DNA from 2 places in the Salegentibacter mishustinae genome. Region 2 is predicted to be linked to the other one. Evidence: riboswitches for the same ligand, from Rfam matches in the RefSeq annotation. Region 2 holds a riboswitch; the other holds the start of a gene.

Region 1 (10,234 bases), on a different contig from region 2:
AAGCAGAGCAAGATGGCAGATTATTTAGGTAATAACAAGCTGAAATATACCACAACTGCGTTTCTGGATGGATTTCTTTTTAATATTCAGACTTCCAAAAAGCAGTTAAGTCTGCCTAAGTTTAAAGACGATAATTCGGGTAAGTTACTAAGTGCATTACTGCAGGATTATAAAGCTTATCTTTTGGTAAAACCTTCAGAAAACTTTGAAGACAGTAATATATCTAAAGAAATTACTGAATTGAAGTCTAAAATTGCAGCAGGTGAAGATTACAATCGGGAAGACTGGTTAGCGCTATTTCATTATTTGGGATGGGAAAATCGTCAAAATGAAATATGGCCATTACTTGAACAAAAATATAAAAAGGATAAATCTTCAGTATATGTAAAACTTTCTTCAGAATTTACAGCTCAAAGCGATTATCCAAATTTGGATACCAGAAAGCGTTGGATGCTGAGACAGATAGACCTAAATCCCGAGAATATAAAGCTTCGAAAAGATTTTATAGCATATTTTGGAAATGGGACCGAAGTTCAGTTAACTCGCGATGAATTGTTAGGGTTAATAAATAATACCGAATCTCATGAAGATAGATTTAGTTATTTAGTGTTGCTTAACGAGAAATACCCCGAAGCTGCTTTTAATTTGGTAAAAGATATAGAACCCTGCCGGGAAGATTTTAAGCTTGCTGCATCATCTATTTCCTGGATCCTTGCTGATGCTAAAGAGTTTAAGCAAGCTATTTTATGGTCTAAATGCGGTGAAGAAATTAGTGAAGAATCCGTAGATAATTGGCGCTTGCAATCGGGAGAATATGAGTTTTTAAAGGAAAAGAATTTTCCGCTTTATATAGAATATCTTATTGCTGATAACGATAAAAAAGCAGCCAGGGAACTGCTGGAAATAGAAACCTGTAGAAAAGACCTTAAACGTTTAGCTCCCACCATTGCTTATACTTACGCCGGGCAGGGAAGTTTTAGAAAAGCACTGGAATGGTCTGCCTGTGCAAAAGATTTTCCTTTGGTAGAAAGAATGCAATGGTTTTATGCGCTAAAAAATTATAAAGAAATAGAACGTTTATACGCTAATTATTCCGAAAAAAATAATCCGGAAGAAAAAGAAGCTATCCAGTCATTTATGGCCGAATACTATATGGGCCGCGGAGATATTGTTACCGCCTGGAGAATAGCCTCTAAATTGCCTAATTCAACCAATAAAGAGAGATTAAGAACACAGCTTAACAAAGACGTTATTTATTTAAATTCTGAACAAAAACGGCGGTTGTTAAATGAATATCCTTCAATTTTTTACCCAGAAATTGCTGCGCAAATTGAGCAAGATCTCAGAATTACAGAGGGTGATTTTATTAGAATAGAAAGCAATATTATTAGTGATAGGTTAGATCCTACTTCTTTTGGTACTGAAGCTACTTATGGCCTTCGGGATAAGAAATTACATCAGCATCAATTTGGTTTGAGCCAGTATAAAGCTTACGCTATTCCTTTTCAGGAGGAATTTGAGAATAACATAGATGAACATTTATACGGCTTAATTTACAGGTTTAAATCGCGTGAAAGAATAGAAAAACTTAATTACGGTTTTGGCACTCGCCTGGAATTTAATGATGCCGGGAAGGCTTATCTTCATTTGCAAGCTTCAGCTTCTATTGCAAAAGATAGTTTGTTTAGTTCATTTCAAGTTTCAAGGAAACCGGCTATTACAGGACCCGCTTACGCCCTGGATATTTATCAAACCCAATTAAATATTTACGAAGAACTTCAATTTAAAGAGAAATTCCAGGCTGTTCTCTACCTGGAGGGGAATCATTATAGCGACGATGTGCAAGATGTGCAGGCTTTAACCAGTATTTCTATGGATATTAAGCTGAATAAAAGATCGAAATTCAGACCTTATTCTGAACTATCGGGAATGCTAGGTAATTCCAGCAGACCCGGCGGGTATCCTTACTGGACTTTAGATGAGCGCTTATATGGCGGAATGGGTGTTGCTTATGAATATGAGAATAAACAGAATTTTTGGAAGATTAATCTGGATGCCGGATATTTTCTGGATACTTTTTCTGATGAGTTTCAGCGCTATCGCGGGAATGTGGTATGGCCGGTTTCAAAATATTTTCATTTTAATGCGCAGGCTGAATTTTATACGCTGAAAAACTTTTATTCTAACAACTTTACCTTCGGCCTAAAATATTTTCTAAAAGATAACTAAGGATTTATTTTAAAGGAAGCTGAAGCTTTATCGAAAATGATTAAACCTTCAGGAAAAACAGTAGAAAATGCGCCAGATTCCAGGAGTTCTTTTGGAGAACCTGTGGTAACCTTTTTATCCTGCATTAAAATAATCTTATCACAAAGCTGAATAGCAAGATTGATCTCGTGAGAAGCGAAAACAATGGCTTTATTAGTTTTTCGGGTAAGCTTTTTAAGCAATTTAAGGACATAAGCTTTATGGTACAAGTCTAAATGTGTGGTAGGTTCATCTAAGATAACCAGGGGCGTGTTTTGAGCAATGGCCCGGGCTATCAATACTTTTTGTAATTGCCCATCGCTTAACTCGTAGCATTTTTTGTTTTGCAAATCTTCAATACCAACATTTTGCAGAGATTTTTTAATCTGGCGAAGATCGTTTTTACTAAGGCGGCCAATCCAATTTGTATAAGGTTGTCGGCCAAGAGCCACCAGTTCAAAAACACTTAAATTTTTAGAAATGGGTTGTTCTGTAAGTACAAGACTCACTAAAGAAGCGAGTTCTAAAGAATCGATTTGCTGAATTTGTTCATTTTTTACCAATACTTTTCCCTTTAGCGCATCCTGAACTCCGCTTAAGGTGCGTAAAAAAGTAGATTTTCCAACACCATTAACACCTATAACCGCAACCAATTCTCCCTGGTTTACTTCAATATCAATAGCTTCAGCGATAAGAGTTTTTTCAGTTTTAGTACTGTAACCAATGTCGAGATTAATCGTTTTTAGGATGCTATGTTGTTCGGATTGATCCACTTTCAGAATAAAAATTTACGTTTACGAACCAATAGCCAGATTACTACCGGTGCTCCAATTAACGAAGTTATGGCATTTATAGGTAAAGTATATTCCTGACCCGGTAATTGAGCCGCAATATCACAAATAAGCATGAGTGCCGAGCCACCTAAAATAACGGCCGGAACCAAAATTCTATGATTGTTTACCGGGATTACCTGTCTTATTAAATGCGGAACCGCTAAACCTACAAATGCAATGGGACCCGCAAAAGCGGTAATACTCCCGGCAAGTAAGCTGGTAGCAATAATAATTATAAGTCGGTTTCTTTGAATACTTACCCCAAGGCTTTTTGCATATTGTTCACCAAGAAGCAGGGTGTCGAGATTTTTTATACACGAAATAGCAAGGATCAATCCCACTAACCAAAACATTGCCAATATGCCAACTTCATTCCAGGAAAGATCGCCTAAACTCCCAAAAGACCAGAAAATATATTGTTGTAATTGCGCTGCAGGACTAAAGTAGGAAAGAACACTGACTACGGCCGCAGTTAAGCTGGCAAACATCAGCCCGATTATTAAAATAGCCATGGTATCTCTAAGTCTTATTGAGGCCAGCATTACGGCAAGCAGAACCAATAAACTTCCCAGGCTGGAGGCAACAACAAGGCTCCATTTTGATAATAAAATTCCGGCAAAAGCACCTCCAAAAACTGAAGCACCCATGATTACAATAGCCACACCTAAACTGGCACCACTGCTTAAGCCTAAAACATAAGGACCTGCCAATGGATTTCGAAAAAGGGTTTGCATTAATAATCCGCTAATGGCAAGTCCGGAGCCGGTTATTATTGCGGTGATTGCCTTTGGTAATCGATATTCAACAATGATATACCGCCAGGTTTCTTTAGAAACTTCCAGGTTAAAAATTGAAGCAAAAACATCTTTAAAAGGAATATTTACCGAACCTAAACTTATATTTAAGAATCCAAGAACAATTACTCCTAGGAAAAGGAGCAATAGCGGGAGAACATATTTCTGGGACTGCAACAATGCCGGTTATTTATTTCGGTGTAAATATCTGAAATAAAATGAGGAGATAAAATTAAAGAAGAACGATAATGGCATTTTACTCGATAATAGCGATTTAATTAATCAGGAACCTTTATCGTCATCAAGCTATATTTCCAACAATATTTTTAAGGATAGTTTTCCCAGGTGCCAGAAAATTTGAACCTAAATAATTTATTCCTTTAAAGCCTTAAAAAACCTCTTTTCATAATCTGGAAGCAAGTTAGGATGAAAAATAGACACGAGATCCTTAAGTACTAAATCGGGGCGTTGTGGGCCTAACTCGAAATAAAGTACACCACCGGTTTCTCCTTTTGTTAAACTTACACTGTATACCTTTTTATGTTGTACGGCTTCAAATTTTTGATAGTGGTTGGATTCTTCCAGAAGTTGGGTGTAAGAAGTGAATTGTCCTGCACTTATCCAAAATTCAGCGTCCTGGGCTTTTGCGAGTACACTTTCAAAAGATAGGGCCATACTGCCGTTTCCTTTAGTTTCGGCATAAACGTAATTTGCATTTGCGTCCTTTATAAATTGTGCCTGCCAGGAATTGCCATAAGGCAAATACCATTGATCTTTATACATTGCACCGCTTAAAACCTTTGGAGTTTCTTCAGCAGATTTTGCCAGTTCCTTTGCTCCATTGTAAGAGGTTTCAATTTCATTGAAAATAACTTCAGCTTTCTCTAATTTATCGTAAAAAGCACCGAAGAATTTGATCCATTCGGCTTTACCTAGCGGAGTTTTTTCTGTCCAGTCGCCATTATACATTACCGGAATTCCTGTTTTTTGAATGGTTTCAAAGGTTTTATTATTGCCATCTATAGCAAAACCAACCACAACATCCGGTTGCAAATCTATCAGTACTTCAGTATTGATATTCTCATTTTTACCAAGCTCTTTAATTTCTCCGGAATTGATCAGTTTCCTGGTTTTTTCTGAAGAAATATAATCGAGGCCGGGGAATCCTATTAAGCTTTTTTCTTCTTTTAGAGCTTCCAGAGCCGGAATATGAGTAGTGGAAGTCACCACCATTTTTTCTATCGGAATTTGCACTTTTTGATCGTAATCCAAATCACCAGGAATTTCAGCGTTTTCTTTCGCGAGAAGATAAGTGAAGGCTTTTTCAGCATTTGGCCAGGGGGTTTCTACGGTTAGGAGGTAGAAATCACCAAAATTTTCAATGTTAAAGTTATTAGCATAGCTTAATTCAACTAAATTTCCAGATTGTTCAGGATTTGTATTTTCCTTCTTTTGACTGTTTTTGCAGGCATTAAGTAATAGAAAAAGGATGCAGAAACTTAGGGATTTTACAATCTTTATTTTCATTCTTATCAGTTTATATGCAATTCACTTAATAGAGTTTGATTTTCTTTTTCAAGCTCTGAAGCAATTTCAGCTTGACGAAATTTTTTAAAATATCCTCTATACAAAAGTTTTCAAAAGTAAGATTAATTCGAATTTTTTAGTCGCAACTCAGATAAATGTTTAATTTCGCATTGAAATTTTTGGTTCGGATGTGAATTTTATCACGCCGATTAAAAGGGAATCAGGAAAAAGTTGGAAGTACGAGATTAGAAGTTAGAAGTTTTACTTCAATTTCCTACCTTCTAACTTTATTAAGCCTGAGCTGTTCCCGCAACTGTAAGCTTAGTCTGTAAAAGGACGCTTGTTGTTATCACTTCAAAAACCACTGTTCTTTTGTGAACGGGAAGGTAAACAACAAGACGCGAGCCAGGAGACCTGCCAGAATATAACCAATAAATTCTTAGACTTTCGGGATAAAAGTCAGGGGCAGATGAAAAAAACGCAGTTTTATATTTTATTCCTTGGCCTGCTTTGTGGCTTGCCAACACTTGCTCAAAACGATACGATAAACGTTTTGAACGAGGTTTTCCTGACCGATACTAAGCTGAAAGACTTCTCTACCGGCCAACAGGTTACTGTTTTAAACGATTCGGTTTTAAAGAAAAATGGAGCGCTGCTTACTTCAGCACTAAATTTTAATACCAATATCTATTTTAAGGAAAACGGCTTGGGGATGGTTTCTTCTCCTTCTTTTCGTGGCACCACGGCCTCGCAAACTGCGGTTTTATGGAATGGGATTAATATTAATTCTCAATTTAACGGGCAAACCGATTTTAATACCTTAAACGCTGCCGGATATGATAATATTAGTGTGCGCGGTGGGGGAGGAAGTGTAGTTTACGGTACCGGAGCTATTGGTGGCACGGTGCATTTAAACACCAATCTTGATTTTAGTGGAAGTACTAAGCAGGATATTTTCTTGCAATACGGAAGTTTTAATACACTGGATGCTCGTTATAAAATAAAGACTTCTGGAAAGAATTGGAGTGTGAGTGTGGCGCTGGCGCGAAATTCTTCAGATAATGATTACGAATGGCCGTTTGAAGGCAGAATTAATAAAAACGGGGAATTCTACAATAACAATCTTACTATAGGGCTGGCTTACCGTTTAAATGAAAAAAATACCCTCAAGTTTTACAGCGAGGTTTTTGATGGGGAAAGACACTTTTCACTGATCAGACCTTCAGAAACCCGAACAAAGTACCGCGATTTAAACACCCGAAATTTACTGGAATGGGTAAGCGAATTTGGAAGTTTTATCTCGGTGGCAAGACTTGCACATTTAGATGAAAACTATCGTTATTACGAGAATATAGCTTCAGAAAATTATTCATTTGGTGAGGCAAAAACGCTAATCGGTAAATATGATCTAAAATATTCAGTCTCCAAAACACTGGAATTTAATACCGTTTTAACCAACAATTATACCGATGGTGAGGGTTCTGGAATTGAGGAAAATATCCGAAACATTTTTTCCGCAGCTCTTTTAATGAAACACAAGCCGTTTCAGAAATTTCAATATGAATTAGGCATCCGGAAAGAAGCAACCGATAATTATGAAAGTCCGATATTGTTTTCTGCAGGACTGAACTATGAATTTACAGATTTCTATAATTTGAAAATGAATGTTTCCCGAAACTTCAGAATTCCTACCTATAATGATCTTTATTGGGCTGGAGCTGGAAATCTTAATTTAAAACCTGAAACTTCTAACCAGGTAGAACTGGGAAATCATTTTAAATATCAAGATTTAATTTTCAGCCTTACCGGGTATTATATTCAAATAGATGATATGATACGTTGGTTACCTTCAGAAAATGCAGTTTGGCGACCCAGGAATGAAGAAAAAGTTGAAACCTACGGATTGGAAATACTTACTAACTGGCAGAAACGACTTTCCAAAGATCATCAAATTAGCACCTCGGGTACTTATGCTTATACCGTTTCAGAAAATATGAGTGCCGGTTACCAGCTTATCTATGTGCCTTTTCATAAAGCAACCGGTGCATTCACTTACTCATTTAAAAACTTAAGCCTGGATTATCAGCTTTTATATAATGGCGAGGTTTTTACCAGGTCTGATAATAATTCTCGCTATAATTTAGATTCCTACTCAGTTTCAAATCTTGGAATTGCATATGATTTTGGGAAAGATAACACCTATAAGATTGGTGCAAGAGTGCTCAATATTTTTAATGAAGAATACCAAAGTGTAGAAAACCGGTGGATGCCCGGTAGAAATTTTAATATATACCTAAACCTTAATTTATAACCAGCAGGATGCTGAAAGCAAATATTTATAAAATCAGAGTATTTGCTCTGCTTCTTGCTAAAATTCTAACCAATGAAGAAACTAAGTAAACTAGTGACAATGGCCATTATAAGCGGCTTTTTATTGAATTCGTGTAATAGTGATGATGATAATGTTGATCCTGATGGGCCACAACCTGAAGGAGATTTTACCGAAGGGTTTTTTATTTTAAATGAAGGAAGTTTTGGTAATAATAATAGTGCTGTTACTTATGTGAGTAATAATTTTTCTACAAATGAAACAGAAATTTTTTTTAAGGCAAACGATGAATCTTTAGGAGATACTGGGCAAAGTATCACCTTTGATGATGATTACGCCTATATTATCGCTAATGCTTCTAATTTGATTAACGTGGTGAACCGCTATACTTTTGAATTAGTAGGCCAAGTTGATAGTGGGCTTGTATCTCCCAGATATGCGGTTGTGGAAAATGATAAAATGTATGTAACAAATCAAGGGGCTTACGAAGATGCAGAAGCAACTGAATTTGATGATTTTGTAGCGATAATTGATCTGGAAACTTTGGAGGTTGAGAAAACTATAGAAACAAATACAATCCTTGAATATATTGAAGAAGAAGACGGGTTAATCTATGTACAGAACGCGGCCTTTGGGTCGGGTAATGGAATTACTGTTATCGATTCTAACTCAGATGAGATTATTGAAACTATAGATACGGAAGACAACCTTGTTTCTTTTGAAATTGAAAACGAAGTTCTCTACGCTTTAAGTGCGGCCAAACTTGAAAAAATTGATCTGATTTCAGGGCAAGTAACCTCTCAAATTTCTATAGATGGAGGAAGTGCCAGTAACCTGCAAATTGAAGATGGACTGATTTATTATACAATTGGAACAAACGTATATAAGATGAGCCTTAACGATGAGGAAGCACCAACAGAACCTATTTTGGAGTATAGCTCCAGTTCAACTTATGGCGGTATGTATGGTTTTAAAGTAGAAGATAATTATATTTATACAGCCGAGGCACCTTCTTTTACTGAAAATGGAACTATTAGGATCTACGATTTAAATGGTAATCTTATTACTGAATTTGATTCTGGTGGAATAGGCCCAAACGGTTTCTACTTTAACGACTAAAAAGATTTTTTCTGTTAAATTGCATTTGCATAAAAAAGCCCCGTTTCTAATTTGAAACGGGGCTTTTTTTATTTTAAGTTGCTGAAAATTATTTCTTCAATTCAGCAGCTCTTTGCTTGATTTTTTCAGGAATTTCGTCTACATACATTCTCTGGTAATCAATATCATTATCACCACGTTCACCAATTTTAGTAAATCTTGAATCGTAAGATATAGCAGGAATTGCCATTCTGTTACCGGTAATATCAGCAAGAGCGGCAGCAAGTAAAGTTTCTTCAGGTGTGCCCAGTTCTATTAGGTTCACAATATCTTCTTCAGCTTCAATATCCGGAATTAATCCTTCCTCGTAGTATGCGTCTTCATCTGCATTTTTAGATTCGTAGATCAACGGCTGAATTACATATTTATGATTAGGATTACGGTTTTGTCTGGTAAAGTTAGGCGAATCATACAAAGGTGCCGCCGCCTGGAATTTACCAACAGTAGAAGTACCTACGTGCACAACCTCTATATAAGGCGCAAGACCGTTCATCACCAATTCACTGGCTGATGCAGTAGAACCTGTACCTATAATATAAACTTTGCTAAGACCAAGACTATTAATCTTCTCTTCGGTTCTAATTTTATCATTAAACCTGTCAACCAATTCCTCTTCTGAGAACTGACTTTGTAAAAGATCGTTCCAGCTTTGTTTAGAGAAAATTTCACCGTTAAACTGGCCGGTAATCATACTGGAAAGGTCTACCGCACTTTCTACAGAACCACCGCCGTTATACCTAAGGTCTAGAACTAACTCGTCTACGCCTTCAGCTTTTAACTCTCCAAATGCCGCGTTTAGTTCATCATCAAAATCAGCAGTAAAACTATTGTACATAATGTATCCTACATTTATTCCATCAACATCCAGGGTTTTAGCAACTAATACCGGGTTCTCGGTAAGTTGTTCCCTTGTTAGATCAATAGTTTCATCGGTATTACTAATGGTATTATCATTAATTTCAGCTACGGTAATCTCGTAGCCATCTCTTCCTAAAAGAGATTGGTAATTATCCAGGGTCATTGATTCTCCGTCAATATCGGTAAAAATTACACCGCGTGTTACACCTGCTTCGTCGGCAGGACTTCCAGGAATTACATAGCGTACGTAGGCTAGAACACCGTTATCGCCGAATCTTACCAAACCATAATCCATACCTGTTGTGGTGCTAATTCCGCTTTGACTGTTTTCTAAAACAGTATAATCATCAACTATAAAACTAAAGCGATCTTTAGGTGCAGGAACTTTAAGTCCATTTCTAAAAAGATCTTCAGGAGAGTCGAAGCTGGCTAACCACTCATTTTTTTCAGATTCTGAATCAAAATAGTTTTCTCCTAGTTCAGGAACA
Region 2 (10,234 bases):
AATGGAAATTAGCCCTGCGCTGGAAGCTGAAAAACTTCAATTTTCTTATAATAAACAAGTAAATCATATAGAACTGGACGAAGTGGTGCGGCAGGCGGAGGAAAGCGATATTCTATTAAATGCCACGAAAATAAGGCAAAGCCTGCAAGACGGTTTTTATGATAGTTTTCAATTTGAACTTACTCCAAAGGCAGATGTGGTTAGACTACAGGATGGTTATGAGATCATGAATGCTATTGAAGATTGCTATAATGAATTAGGGAATGAAGAAACCAGTTTTATTGTTCGATCTAACAAAAGGGCGAATTTGTATAACCAGCAAATAAGGTCCCGTATTTTGTTTCAGGAAGAAGAAATTTCAGCCGGAGATTATCTTATGGTGGTAAAGAATAATTATTTCTGGATAAAACCTAATTCCGAAGCAGGATTTATAGCTAACGGAGATATTGTAAAAGTCCTGGAGATTTTTGGTATAAAGGAGCTGTATGGGTTTCGCTTTGCCGAAGTTCAGGTACAAATGGTAGATTATCCCAAAATGCGACCTTTTGAAACCGTAGTTATGCTAGATACGCTAACCAGTAATACGCCGTCGCTTTCTTATGAAGAATCTAACCAGCTTTACCAGGAAGTGATGAAAGATTATGAAGATGAAACTTCTAAATATAAGAAGTTCATGAAGGTGAAGAACAATAAGTTCTTTAATGCCTTACAGATCAAATTTTCTTACGCCATGACCTGCCATAAATCACAGGGTGGGCAGTGGAACACCGTTTTTATAGAACAACCTTACCTGCCAGAAGGCGTTGGTAAAGAATATTTAAGATGGCTTTATACCGCTGTAACAAGGGCAACAGATAAGCTATACCTAATAGGTTTTAAAGATGATTTTTTCTTGAATAAATAGTTTTGCATCTGCTTCGATTCAAATATTAAAACCTAAATTTAACCTCTAAAACTATCTTTTTCGATGAATAATCCGCTTAAAATAATCGCAATGATTCCCGCCCGATATGAGGCATCTCGTTTTCCGGGGAAACTTTTAAAAGACTTAAACGGTAAAACAGTAATTACCAGGACTTATGAAGCTGCTAAAAACACCGAACTTTTTCAAGAAGTTTATGTGGTAACCGACAGTGATGAGATCTTTGCTGAAATAAATAAGAATGGCGGAAAAGCGATAAAAAGCAATAAGGAACACGAATGTGGCAGCGACCGAATCGCGGAAGCTGTGCAGGATATGGATGTTGATATCGTGGTAAATGTACAGGGAGACGAACCATTTATAGATAAAGACAGCCTGGCAAAATTACTAGTTGTTTTTAGGGAAGATGATGCCTCGGCCATAGATCTTGCCTCTTTAAAAACTGCCCTCTCCGAAAGTGACGAAATTACCAATCCTAACAACGTAAAGGTAATTACCAATAAAAATGACTTTGCGATGTATTTTTCAAGATTTCCCATTCCTTATCCAAGAAATACAGATGCGCAGGTAACTTATTTTAAGCATTTAGGTATTTATGCGTTTAGAAAACAAGCGCTTATAGATTTCTATAATTTACCGATGCTTTCTTTAGAATCTGCCGAAAAGATTGAGGCGATTCGATTCCTGGAATATGGTAAAAATATAAAAATGGTGGAAACTCAAATGCAAACCATTGGTATAGACACTCCCGAAGACCTTGATAAAGCCCGGGAAATTTGGAACAATTAGCTAACCGCTTCTTTATAAACTTTTAGAGCCCGTTCGCGGGCTTCTTTATGGTCTACCATTTTTTCTGGATAATCATCGGTGCCAAATTCTTCTACCCATTCTTTAATATATTTTTTATCCTTATCAAATTTATCAATTTGTGTAGTTGGGTTGAAAATTCTAAAATATGGGACAGCATCAACGCCGCTACCGGCTACCCATTGCCAGTTTCCAACATTAGAAGACATTTCATAATCCAATAGTTTTTCGGCAAAATAAGCTTCACCCCAACGCCAGTCTATAAGCAAATGCTTACAAAGAAAACTTCCTACCAGCATTCTAACGCGATTATGCATAAATCCAGACTTGTTTAGCTGTCGCATTCCGGCATCTACCAATGGATAACCTGTTTTACCCGATTTCCACTTCTCAAATTCTTCTTCATTATTGCGCCATTCAATACGGTCGTATTTCTTTTTAAAAGATTCAGTGACAGTATCGGGATTGTGATACAGCACTTGCATAAAAAACTCTCTCCAGATCAATTCATCGAAAAAGGTTTTATTTGTTTCGGCATTTGCCTTTTTTACCATCTTTCTAACGCTTACTGTTCCAAACCTAAGATGTGCTCCTAACCTCGAAGTACCATCTTTTCCGGGAATATTCCTGGTGTTCTCATATTGTTGGATTAAAGTTGGAGTAACATCATAATCCGGTACTTTAACTTCTGAAGTTTTGAATCCAATATCACTTAAGCTTAAATTAGGTAACCTGGTATTTTGAATAAGATTATCCAGGTACTGACTTGTATAATGAATTTTTAGATCCAGAGATTTGAAATGCTCTTTCCAAACCCTCATATAAGGAGTGTAAACTATATAAGGATCGCCATCTTTCTTTAGTACTTCATCCTTTTCAAAGATAACCTGATCTTTAAAAGTGTGAAATTCAATATTATTTTCAGAAAGTAGCTCGGCTATTTCCTTGTCTCTTTGAGCTGCATAGGGTTCATAATCATGATTGGTGAATACTTCTGCAATTTGATATTCTTTAATTAACTGCTTAAAAATTTCCTTTGGTTTGCCGTGATACATCGCGATAGAACTACTATAATCATCTTGTACTTCTTTTCGCATTTCCTGAAGTTGCTCGTGTATAAAAGTTACACGAGCATCATTTTTAGGTAATTTATCCAGTATTTCTGTATCAAATATAAAAATTGGTAAAACCGGTTTGTCAGATTTTAAAGCTTCGAGAAAACCTACATTATCATCTAATCTCAAATCACGTCTAAACCAGAAAATATTCACTTCTTTGCTCATTTACGAAATATTTAAAGTTGAAAGTCCGCCGTCTACTCCAATAATTTGTCCAGTGATCCAGCTATTTTCATCGCTTAACAAAAAGGTAGCTGCGTTCGCAATATCTTTGGCATTTCCAACCCTTTTAAGAGGATGTCTTTCACTCATTTTCTCTTTCTTCGAATCATTAGACAATAATTTTTCAGCTAATGGAGTATCGGTTAAAGATGGAGCGATCACATTTACGCGAAGGCTGGGAGCATATTCTGCTGCGAGAGATTTTGCGAAACCTTCAATTGCACCTTTCGCGGCGGCAACGCTAGTATGGAAGGGCATTCCAACTTTCACAGCAACAGTGCTAAAAAACACCAAACTTGCATTTTCTGCTTCTTTTAATTTCGGCATTACTCCCTGAACCACTTTTATCAAACTTAAGAAATTAAGATTCATTTCTTCCTCAAAATCTTTATGTTTTAGCATCTTAAAAGGCTTCAGGTTTATGCTGCCGGGGCAATAAACCAGCCCGTGTATTTTTTCCGGCAAATCGAGATCTTCAATATTATCTTTTAAAACATCAAATTCTAAATGCTTTATATCATCATTTAATTCGCCTTTATTTCTTGAAGCAACAATTACATTATTTTCTTTAACCAGTTGATTGGCGATTTCAAGTCCGATTCCGGTTGAGCCACCAATAAGTAAAATATTCTTTTCCATAATTCAATTTATTTAGTTTAGTATATCTTGTTTTAGGGTTGCGTTTTTAACTTTATTTTCATCGAATTCACCAAAAAGCTCTACAAGTTTTTTCTGCCTGTAATCAAAAATTTCTTTCAGTTTTGGAGCCACCAAAAATGGGTGAGCCATTTGCCCCAGAATTCCCAGAGGTAGCTTATAATCTATAATATCTTCCATTTCTACACCGCCGGGTATTTCTTTTAAAAAATGTTTGTGATGCCATAAAGCATAAGGCCCAAAGCGCTGTTCATCTACAAAGTATTCTTTGTCTCTTACGTGAGTGATTTCGGTTACCCATTTGGTTTTAATTCCCGCTATAGGGGTCACTATATATTGAATAATTTGCCCGGCAAACATTGGGCGATCGGCTCCAGAGATAATATTAAATCCCATATAGTTTGGTGTAATGGTCTTTAGATTTCCTGGGCTGGAGAGAAATTCCCAGGCTTTTTCCAGGCTAATAGGAAGTTTTTGGACCGATCTTTTAGTGTAGATTTTCATTCTAATTATATTTGATTGTAAAATTAAGAGTAGTTTTGTTTAAAATAAAATTATTATAGTTAAACAAAATATAAATGAAGTTGATTCTTATCTAAATTGGTAATCAATTTCTCGGTATATTTGATCAAACTAAAAACAAACTGAACAATGAAAAAACTACTTTTATTTTTATGTACAGCCGGGCTTATCAGTGCTGCCCAGGCACAGGTAAAGGCGCCTCAAGCCAGTCCGTTTACTAAAGTTGAACAAAAAGTTGGACTTACCGATGTCACTTTAGAATATTCCCGTCCAGGAATGAGAGATCGTGAGATTTTTGGCGATCTGGTACCTTATGGCGAAGTATGGCGTACCGGTGCTAACGAAAATACCAAAATCACTTTTAGTGACGATGTTACTGTTCAGGGTAAAGAATTAAAAGCGGGAACTTACGCTATTTACACAATTCCGAAGGAAGACGAATGGGAAGTAAAGTTTTATAATGATGCTTCTAACTGGGGAAATCCTGCTGAATGGAACGAAGAGAAAGTAGTGCTAAAAGCAACTGCAGAAGTGATGGAACTTCCATTTGAAATGGAAACCTTTACAATTATGATAGACGATCTTAAGAATGAATCGGCTGCGCTCAATTTTGTATGGGCAAATACAGTTGCCAGTCTACAATTTGAAGTGCCTACCGAAGAAAAAGCAATGGCCAGTATTGAGAAAACTATGAATGGCCCGGGAGCTGCCGATTATTTCGCTGCTGCAACTTATTATCACGATGCCAATAAAGATTTGGAACAGGCTTACGAATGGGTAAATAAATCTCTTGAAATGGGTAACCCGAATGCCTTCTGGATTCTAAGAAGAAAATCGCTTATAGCAGCCGATCTTGGTAAAAAAGAAGAAGCAATTGCTGCTGCCAAAAAATCTTTAGCTGAAGCTGAAAAAGCCGGAAACCAGGATTATGTAAAAATGAACAAAGACTCTCTAAAAGAATGGGGAGCTATGTAAAATAGATTTACAAAATAAATAAAAGCTGTTTGAAGCCTTGTTAAAATCGTCACCCTGAATTTATTTCAGGGTCTAAAATGTAAATACTCAAAAACATGTTAGAAGCTGAAACAAGTTCAGCTTGACGTCACAAAAAACTTTCAAACAGCTTTTCTTATATAGATCTAAGCTTCACAACTGGCACAATTCACCATATTGGCTATAAATTCTTTAGAAACACTTTGACTTCTTTGGTAGTATAGCGTTTTAACTCCCAGTTGCCAGGCTTCTATCATTAATTTATTTACTTCCCTAACCGGAAGATCTGATGGAATATTTAAATTCAAACTTTGTGCCTGGTCTATATATTTTTGCCTAACCGAAGCCTGTTGTATAATCTCTAACTGACTTATTTCTTTAAAGGTTTTAAAAACCATTCGCTCTTCGTCACTTAATTCTTTTAAATGCTGTACGCTTCCGTGATTTAGCATGATGCTTCGCCAGGTTTCTTCGGTATCCAATCCTTTTTCCTGGAGCAGTTGCTTTAAATATTTATTCTTCCGCATAAAATTACCTTTCGCCAACCCGGCTTTATAATAATTACTGCTAAAAGGTTCAATTCCAGGTGATGCCTGTCCTAAAATTGCAGAGGAAGAGGTAGTAGGCGCTACGGCCATTAAAGTAGTATTTCTTAATCCGTAGCCCTTTAGAACCTCGGGTTCGCCATAAATATTGGCTAATTCTTTACTTGCTTTTGTAGCTTTCTCATTAATTTCCTTAAAAATGGAATTCGTTAAACCTTTTGCTTTTAAACCTTCAAAAGGAATCCTATTTTTCTGAAGATAGGAATGCCAGCCCATAACGCCCAGTCCCAGTGCCCTGTGTCTTTTTGCAAATTTATTGGCAGGAGTGAGGTAATAATTATCTTCGGTTTTAGCAATAAATTCCTGTAAAACGGCATCAAGAAAATAGATAGCCAGTTTTACTGCCTCGGTATCTTTCCATTCGTCATAAAGCTCTAAATTCATTGAAGAGAGACAGCAAATAAAAGACTCTTCCTCGGTTGAGGGCAGTGCGATTTCTGAACACAAATTGCTGGAATTTATAACGTAGTTTTTGTCCTTATAAACTTGCGGCTTGAACCGGTTGATATTGTCTTTAAAGAAAATATAGGGCAAACCTTTTTGCTGCCTACTTTCTAAAACTTTAGCCCATATTTCTCTTTTCTCCCGATCGCCATCTATCATTTCCTGCATCCAGTAATCGGGCACACTAACGCCATAAAATAAATTTTGAATAGGGTTTCCAATATTTTTTATCTCGAGAAATTCTTTAATATCGGGATGGTCTATATCCAGGTAAGCTGCAAAAGCTCCACGGCGTACACCACCTTGTGAAATAGTATCCATAGCGGTGTCAAAAAGTTTCATAAAGCTGGTTGCTCCGCTACTTTTGCCATTATCGGTAACCGCGCTGCCACGACCTCGTAATTCCCCGAAATAGCCTGAAGTTCCGCCACCAATCTTGGTTTGCATAATTACCTCGCCCAGTTTGTGGGTAATTCCTTCAATATTATCGGGTACGTAGACATTGAAACAGGAAATTGGTAATCCGCGCTCGGTGCCCATATTGGCCCAAATTGGCGAACTTAAACTCATCCAGCCGCGCTCTATCATTTCTATAAAAGCTTCTGCCAATTCGGGTTTGTAGAGTCTCTTTGCCGCTGCGTTTGCAACGCGCTCAATAGCAGATTTTGTGGTTTCTCCTTTTAATAGATAACCGCGGTTAAGTATTTGCTGACTTTCTTCATTAAGCCACCATAAGCGGTCTTGTTGCGTTTCTTTAATTATTGTTTCTGGCATTTTGCTGGATTTTAAGTTGAAATATTGCTGCGGAATATTGTTTAAAAAAGATCATCGGCGGTGATGCTTTTATCGTGTTTGGTGTAATCTACCGGGCGCTTGGCAAAAAAGTCGTCTAAACTATTGGCGAAAACTTCTTCCTCAAACCATAACATGGCTTTATAATCATACTCTGAAACAAAGTAGATCTTTTCCAAACCAATTTTTTCAAGGCTATCGTCTATCCGATATTTCATAAAATTCAGCAGGTCTTCTTTTTTGCATTGTTCCAAAGCACCATCAGCAAAGATCCAATCCAGGATTTCAGATTCTACTTCCATAGAGTGGGCTATAATTTCCCTAATTTGGGTTTTAGTTTCCTCATTGAAGAATTCTGGAAATTCATTCTTAATCTGGTTTACGATATAAATGCCGGCATTGGCGTGAATTTGTTCGTCTACAGATGTCCATGCAATTATATTGCTCACATTCTTCATCACTCCTTTAAACCGACTAAAAGAAAGTATAATAGCAAACTGACTAAATAGAGATACGTTTTCAATTAAAATAGAGAATAAAATAAGGGAAAACACGTATTTCTTTTCATCTGAAGATTTTGTATTTGCTAAAGCTTCAGAAAGATAGGCCACTCTTTTTTTGATAACAGGAGTTTCTATTAATTTCTCGAACTCGTTGTTGTAACCTAAAACTTCAAGCAAACGGGAATAAGCTTCAGAATGCCTGAATTCACATTCGGCAAAAGTGCTTCCCAGGCCGTTAAATTCAGGTTTAGGAAGGTGCTGATATAGGTCTCCCCAAAAGGATTTTACAGCTACTTCAATTTGTGCAATGGCAAGCAGACTCTTTTTAATTACCTGTTTCTCATTTTCACTAAGATGAGAATGAAAATCCTGTACATCAGCAGTGAAGTCTACTTCAGAATGTACCCAGAATGATCGGTTGATAGCTTCGGTAAACTGAAGAATTTCGGGATATTCGAAAGGTTTGTAATTTACCCGTTTTTGAAAAATACTCATATCACTTTTGTTTTAGTTTTAAAATCAAAAGCATAAAAGCAAATAGGTGTCTATGGAAAAGAGAAGAGCGGGACGGCCGCAAAAATATTACCCAGGACATTTACTTTTTATGCGAAAGCAAAAGTCAGCCCGGTTGGGAAGGTGATCTGGCTTGTAGAAAAGTCTACTTTACAGTTGCGCAACAGCTCATGATTCTCACATGATTCCCCTTGTTTATTACAAAAAGTAATACCCGCCGGTATGATTTTACAAGAGTAAAGTTAAAGGGAATAAGCTGTGGTTTTATGAAAATAGCTTTGAGTTATAAACATAGTTTTTCACAAGTTAGCTTTGTATAAACAAGAAAGACTAACTGGCAATAATTTGGCCATGGGCATAGTCTTTGTTAAGTTTTGCCTGCAGTTTTAGCAATCAACCAGGAATAAAAATGAAACTCGTTTATTTACAAAATACCAATAATGCCTATGTTCTTAAAGCAGAAGTTACTTTTAAGTTCTTAGGAGTTAGTTTGGGGAGAAGATCTAAAATTTTTATTAGGAAATATTCAGATAAAAAATGGCGGGAAGAGAAATCTGGGAAATTAGCATCCAGAAAAGAAAAGTTTTATTTAAATAAATGGCTAAGCGATCATCAAAAGTTTGTGGAACATTACTAATTAAAGTTTCTCCTCTTTATATGTATTCTCATAACTTAAAATTGATAAAAGCCTAAAAAGTCAAGTAGTTTATCCCTTTAATTTTTACAAATTGAAATTCAAATGCCTTTTTCACTGATTAATTTTCGACTTATTTTTCAAAATCATTAATTCTATTACACTTGTAATAAAACTTCGAAAGGGAGAATATTAACAAGATTTTGAATGTTTGGTTTCCGCAGGTTTTTATAAATTGCAGGAAAGATATTTGATATTTTTCATTATTAACCCACTTAACCAGCAACATATTTATTTAAGTTATGAGTAATTATCATATTAAGAATTTAGAGGAGTATTTTCAAGTTTATAGAAAGTCGGTAAGAGAACCAGAAAATTTTTGGGAAGAAGTAGCCGAAGAACACTTTACCTGGCGAAAAAAATGGGATAATGTGCTGAGTTGGGATTTTAATAAGCCTGAAGTAAAATGGTTTGAAAATGCCAAGCTAAATATTACCGAAAATTGTATAGATCGTTATCTCTTTACCAATGCCGATAAAACGGCTATTATTTGGGAACCAAACGATCCTAAAGAAGAAGCGCAACATATCTCCTACGGAGAACTTCATAAGAAAGTCAATAAATTTGCGAATGTTTTAAAATCAAAGGGAATTGAAAAAGGTGATAGGGTTTGCATTTACCTGCCTATGATTCCTGAACTTGCCGTGGCTATGCTTGCCTGCGCCAGGATTGGCGCTATCCACTCCGTAGTTTTTGCCGGTTTTTCTTCTAAAGCACTCGCTACCAGAACCAATGATGCCGATTGTAAGATGCTCATCACTTCTGATGGATCTTACCGTGGAAATAAAACTATAGATCTAAAAAGTATTGTAGATAAAGCCCTGGAAGAATGTCCGGGAGTAGAAAGCGTGTTGGTAGCTAAACGTCTGGACTCTGATATTGAAATGAAAGAAGGGCGTGACGAATGGTTACAACCCTTACTGGATGAAGCTTCAGATGAATGTGAAGCCGAAACCATGGATGCTGAAGATCCTTTATTCATATTATATACTTCGGGTTCTACCGGTAAGCCAAAAGGTATGTTACATACCACTGCGGGCTATATGGTTTATACTGCTTATACTTTTAAGAATATTTTTCAGTATAAAGAAGGAGATGTATATTGGTGTACGGCTGATATCGGCTGGATCACCGGTCACTCTTATATTTTATACGGCCCATTAGCAAACGGCGCCACTACGGTGATGTTTGAGGGGGTTCCTTCTTATCCTGATGCTGGAAGATTCTGGGATGTGGTAGAAAAACATAAGGTAAATCAGTTTTACACCGCTCCAACAGCAATTAGATCTTTAGCTAAAAGAAATATAGAGTTTGTAGAAAGTCACGATCTTTCTTCTTTAAAAGTTCTGGGAACCGTTGGAGAACCTATTAACGAAGAAGCCTGGCACTGGTATAACGATAATGTGGGAAAAAATAAAAGCCCTATTGTAGATACCTGGTGG

The links. Region 2 has a riboswitch for cobalamin ahead of APB85_RS15910 (ribonucleotide-diphosphate reductase subunit beta). Riboswitches for the same ligand answer to the same signal wherever they lie in the genome.
Region 1: it holds a riboswitch for cobalamin, as region 2 does, so the genes downstream of both, APB85_RS08075 (TonB-dependent receptor plug domain-containing protein) here and APB85_RS15910 (ribonucleotide-diphosphate reductase subunit beta) in region 2, are expected to answer to the same signal.

Annotation. Positions count from the first base shown of each region.
Region 1 covers NZ_LLKN01000002.1:1,137,431-1,147,664, forward strand. The annotation lists gene APB85_RS08055 (DUF2194 domain-containing protein) at 1-2,229, shown strand, start outside; gene APB85_RS08060 (ABC transporter ATP-binding protein) at 2,226-3,020, opposite strand; gene APB85_RS08065 (iron ABC transporter permease) at 3,023-4,054, opposite strand; gene APB85_RS08070 (ABC transporter substrate-binding protein) at 4,247-5,401, opposite strand; cobalamin riboswitch at 5,565-5,837, shown strand; gene APB85_RS08075 (TonB-dependent receptor plug domain-containing protein) at 5,871-7,712, shown strand; gene APB85_RS08080 (YncE family protein) at 7,785-8,849, shown strand; gene APB85_RS08085 (S41 family peptidase) at 8,938-10,234, opposite strand, start outside.
Region 2 covers NZ_LLKN01000003.1:6,987-17,220, reverse strand. The annotation lists gene APB85_RS15945 (ATP-dependent DNA helicase) at 1-904, shown strand, start outside; gene kdsB (3-deoxy-manno-octulosonate cytidylyltransferase) at 968-1,711, shown strand; gene APB85_RS15935 (cryptochrome/photolyase family protein) at 1,708-3,012, opposite strand; gene APB85_RS15930 (SDR family NAD(P)-dependent oxidoreductase) at 3,013-3,708, opposite strand; gene APB85_RS15925 (SRPBCC family protein) at 3,721-4,230, opposite strand; gene APB85_RS15920 (DUF2911 domain-containing protein) at 4,378-5,223, shown strand; gene APB85_RS15915 (ribonucleoside-diphosphate reductase subunit alpha) at 5,388-7,064, opposite strand; gene APB85_RS15910 (ribonucleotide-diphosphate reductase subunit beta) at 7,106-8,080, opposite strand; cobalamin riboswitch at 8,198-8,332, opposite strand; gene APB85_RS15905 (hypothetical protein) at 8,508-8,735, shown strand; gene acs (acetate--CoA ligase) at 9,035-10,234, shown strand, end outside.